DNA from 2 places in the Streptomyces sp. NPDC053542 genome. Region 1 is predicted to be linked to the other one. Evidence: riboswitches for the same ligand, from Rfam matches in the RefSeq annotation. Region 1 holds a riboswitch; the other holds the start of a gene.

Region 1 (2,172 bases):
GCGGCAGCTCGGTGATGCCCGGCACCAGCTCGTGCGCGTCGCGCAGCAGCTCGTAGACGCCGCCCGCGGTCACCGTGGTGTCCCAGCCCAGCTCCTCGCTGGTGGCGCCGACGACCATGTCGCCGTTCTCGCGCGGCACCAGGTAGAGCGGTCCGCCGCGCACCACGGCGCGCACGGTGCGGGAGAGGAACGGGCCGTACGCGGCGGGAATCCTCAGCCGCAGCACCTGGCCCTTGACCGGCCGGACCGGCGGCCGTACGTGCTCGGGCACCCCGGCCAGCCGCCCGCTGAAGCTGCCCGCCGCCAGCACGACCTGCCCGGCCGGCAGCGCCGTGCCGTCCGCCAGCTCGATGCCGGTGGCCCGGTCCCCGGCCACGGTCAGCCGCCCGGCCCGCTCCCGTACGAACTCCACCCCGGCCCGCTCGCAGGCCGCCAGAAGGGCCGTGGCGAGCCGTCGCGGGTCGATCTGGTGGTCACCGTCCACCCGCAGCCCGCCGCGCACGCCCGGCGCGAGCATCGGTTCGAGCTTCCGGCACTCGCGGCCGGTCAGCCATTCCGATTCCAGGCCGCAGCGGCGCTGCAGCGCATGCAGCTCCCGCAGATGGGCGCGGTCGTCGGCGTCCAGGGCCACGGCGAGCGTGCCGCACCGCCGGTGCCCCAGATCCTGGCCGCTCGCCTCGGCCAGCTCGGCGGCGAACGCCGGATAGCGCGCAGCGGAGTCGAGATTCAGCCCCAGGAGCGTTTCCTCGCCGTAGTGCAGCTCCGTGACGGCGGCCAGCATGCCGGCCGCGACGCGCGCCGCGCCGCCGCCCGGCTCGGGGTCCACGACGGCGGTGCGCAGGCCCCGCTGGGCCGCCCGCCAGGCCGTCACGAGCCCCATGAGACCGCCCCCGACGATCACCGCGTCGGGCCGCCCGGCAGCTGTCTCCGCCGGTGTACGTGCAGGTGGATGCATGGGCTTCCAGCCCCTCCCTTCGCCGGCATGACCCGGATCAGGTTCGTACGGTCGGAGGCCGCCGCAGCCTCCCTCTCAGCCCGGTGCGTCCGGGCTCCCGCGAGTACAAGTGCCGTCAGAGTAGTACGCGTGACCGACGCACGGTAAGGGTGCTCTGCGCGGCCGGAGCGTGACCCTGTGTCAGAGATCTCGTCGCGCGGTGCTGAGTCCGGCCAGGGGGTGCGTCCTAGAGTGATCGAGTGAGCCAGCAGAGCAAGTACTCGCGGACCCCCGACCGCTCGCGCCGCGTCGTCATCGCCGGCGCGGGGATGGCGGGCGTGCAGACCGCCGTTGCCCTGCGCGAACAGGGCTGGCGCGGCACGATCACCCTGCTCGGCGCCGAACCGCACCCGCCCTACGACCGGCCGCCGCTCTCCAAGGCGGTGCTGCTCGGCAAGGCGGACGGCTCGGCCTTCGACGTCGACTTCGCCTCCCTGGCGATCGAGCTGGAGCTCGGCAGGGCCGTCACCGGACTCGACGCCGACGCCCATGAGGTGCTGACCGAGACCGGCCCGGTGCACTACGACCGGCTGGTCATCGCCACCGGGGCGGAGGCGATGACCCTCCCGGGCAGCGAGGGCGTACCGGGTGTGCACGTGCTGCGCACCCTGGACGACGCCGAGCGGCTGCGCCCGGTACTGGCCGCGCAGCAGCGCGTCGTGGTGGTCGGTGCGGGCTGGATCGGCGCGGAGTTCGCCACCGCGGCCCGCGAGACCGGCTGCGAGGTCACCGTCGTGGAGGCCGCCGACCGCCCGCTGGCCGGCGCGCTGCCCGAAGAGGTCGCCGCCCACATGGCCCGCTGGTACGCCGACGCGGGCGCCACGCTCCGTACCGGTACCCGCGTCGCCGCCGTACAGGAAGGCGCCGTCCTGCTCGCCGACGGCACGTCGCTGCCCGCGGACGCCGTGGTCATCGGCATCGGCTCGCGCTGTGCCACGGACTGGCTGGCCGGCTCCGGTGTCGAGCTGTGCGAGGACCGCTCCGTACGGGCCGACGAGCGGCTGCGCACCTCGGTGCCCGATGTCTACGCGGTCGGCGACTGCGCCTCCTTCCCGTCCGCGCGCTACGGCCGCCGGCTCCTCGTGCACCACTGGGACAACGCCCTTCAGGGGCCGCGCACGGTCGCGACGAACATCGCGCGGTGCGAGGCGGAGGGCACGGTGTACGACCCGGTGCCC
Region 2 (2,172 bases), on a different contig from region 1:
CTCCGCGAACTGCGCCTCGTCGTTGGCGTCGGCGATGGAGCCCGGGCGCAGCCCGTCACCGAGGGAGAAGGTGACGTCGTACGACGCGAGGATGTCGCAGAGCTCTTCGAAGTTCTCGTAGAGGAAGGACTCCTTGTGGTGCGCCAGACACCACGCCGCCATGATCGAGCCGCCGCGGGAGACGATGCCGGTCTTGCGGCGGGCGGTGAGCGGGACGTACCGCAGGAGCACGCCGGCGTGGACCGTCATGTAGTCGACGCCCTGCTCGGCCTGCTCGATGACGGTGTCCTTGTAGATCTCCCAGGTGAGCTCCTCGGCCTTGCCGTCGACCTTCTCCAGAGCCTGGTAGAGGGGGACGGTGCCGATCGGGACGGGGGAGTTGCGCAGGACCCACTCGCGGGTGGTGTGGATGTTGCGGCCGGTGGAGAGGTCCATGACCGTGTCGGCGCCCCAGCGGGTCGCCCAGGTCATCTTCTCCACCTCCTCCTCGATGGAGGAGGTCACCGCGGAGTTGCCGATGTTGGCGTTGACCTTCACCAGGAAGTTCTTGCCGATGATCATCGGCTCGATCTCCGGGTGGTTGACGTTCGCCGGCAGCACCGCGCGGCCCGCCGCGATTTCGTCCCGCACGAACTCGGGGCTGCAGTTCTCGCGGATCGCGACGTACTCCATCTCCGCGGTGATCTCGCCGCGCTGCGCGTACGCGAGCTGGGTGACGGCGCCGTCCCGGCCGCGGCGCGGCTGCCGGGGCCGGCCCGGGAAGACCGCGTCGAGGTTCTTCAGGCCGCCACGCGGCGAGGTGTGCTTGAGGCCGTCGTCCTCAGGACGCATCGGCCGGCCCGCGTACTCCTCGGTGTCGCCGCGGGCGATGATCCAGTTCTCCCGCAGCGGCGCGAGGCCGCGGCGGACGTCGGTTTCGATGTTGGGGTCGGTGTACGGCCCTGACGTGTCGTAAAGCGTCACGTGCTCGCCGTTGGTGAGGTGCACTCGCCGGACCGGGACCCGGAGGTCCGGGCGCGTTCCGGAGACATAGCCCTTGTGCCAGCCGATCTGCTCGGTGGCAGCCTGAGCGTCCGCGCCCTGGCCGTTTTCAGGCGTGCGTGCATCCTGCAGAGTCATTGAGACCCACTCCCTACGCCGGCATTACCCGGTAACAGGTTCGGCGGTCGACGCAGCTCTTTCCGTGTCGGCGTTTCACGTGAAACACCGCCGGTACGGAATCAGCGCCCTCTCAGCCCGGTGCTCCGAGCTCCCGCGATTGCAAAGGTGCCACCACGGTAGCGGCCGGAGCCGCGTGGTGAACAGGGGGCCCGGTGAGTTGTTGGATGATCGGGCGGTGACCCGCAACGAGCCCGAGCCCCAGCCGCACCCTCATCCGCATGCGCATGCGCACGGCCACAGTCATGGCCACGGCCCCGCCGCGCCCGTCTCCCGCCATCTGCGCAAGGTCATCGCCGCGGTACTGATCCCGTTCGCCCTGGCGGTGGGCGTCGGGCTCATCGCGCTCTGGCCCGGCGGCGCGCCCGCGCACAAGCCGACGGGGGTCGGGTTCGACCAGGAGACCCAGTCCGCGCGGGTCGTCCGGCTGACGAAGGTGGACTGCGCGGACGTCAACGCGCAGCAACAGCAGCAGATGCAGCAGCAACAGCCGCCGACAGGACCCGGCGGCGGCGCCCAGCAGCAGGCGCGGAGCTGTGAGCAGGCCACCATCGAGGTCACCAGCGGCAAGGACACGGGGCACCGCTTCAAGACCGTGGTGACGCCGGACGCCTCGCGCCGCTACACCGAGGGCCAGGACGTCGTGGTGGCGTACGCGCCCAAGGCACCCCGGGACCTGCAGTACTCGGTCACCGACGTGGACCGCACCTTCCCGATGTGGGTACTGGCCGCGGTGTTCGCGCTGGCGGTAGTGGTCGTCGGGCGGCTGCGCGGGGTACTGGCGCTGGTCGCGCTGGCGGCGAGCTTCGCCGTCCTCACGCTGTTCATCCTGCCGGCCATCCTGCAGGGCTCGAATCCGCTGCTGGTGGCGGTGGTCGGAGGCAGCGCGATCATGCTCATCGCGCTGTACATGTGCCACGGCCTGACGGCCCGTACATCGGTCGCGGTGCTCGGCACGCTGGCGTCCCTGCTGCTGATCGGGCTGCTGGGATCGGTCTTCATCGGCTGGGCGCA

Evidence for each region. A riboswitch is a leader RNA that binds a small molecule or an ion and turns the genes downstream of it on or off. The one in region 1 is predicted to bind thiamine pyrophosphate.
Region 2: it holds a riboswitch for thiamine pyrophosphate, as region 1 does, so the genes downstream of both, thiC (phosphomethylpyrimidine synthase ThiC) here and thiO (glycine oxidase ThiO) in region 1, are expected to answer to the same signal.

What each region holds. Positions count from the first base shown of each region.
Region 1 covers NZ_JBITXL010000004.1:89,095-91,266, forward strand. Annotated here, with positions in the region: gene thiO (glycine oxidase ThiO) at 1-955, opposite strand, end outside; TPP riboswitch at 953-1,066, opposite strand; gene ACIGXO_RS12105 (NAD(P)/FAD-dependent oxidoreductase) at 1,264-2,172, shown strand, end outside.
Region 2 covers NZ_JBITXL010000005.1:294,270-296,441, reverse strand. Annotated here, with positions in the region: gene thiC (phosphomethylpyrimidine synthase ThiC) at 1-1,119, opposite strand, end outside; TPP riboswitch at 1,113-1,266, opposite strand; gene ACIGXO_RS16265 (YibE/F family protein) at 1,337-2,172, shown strand, end outside.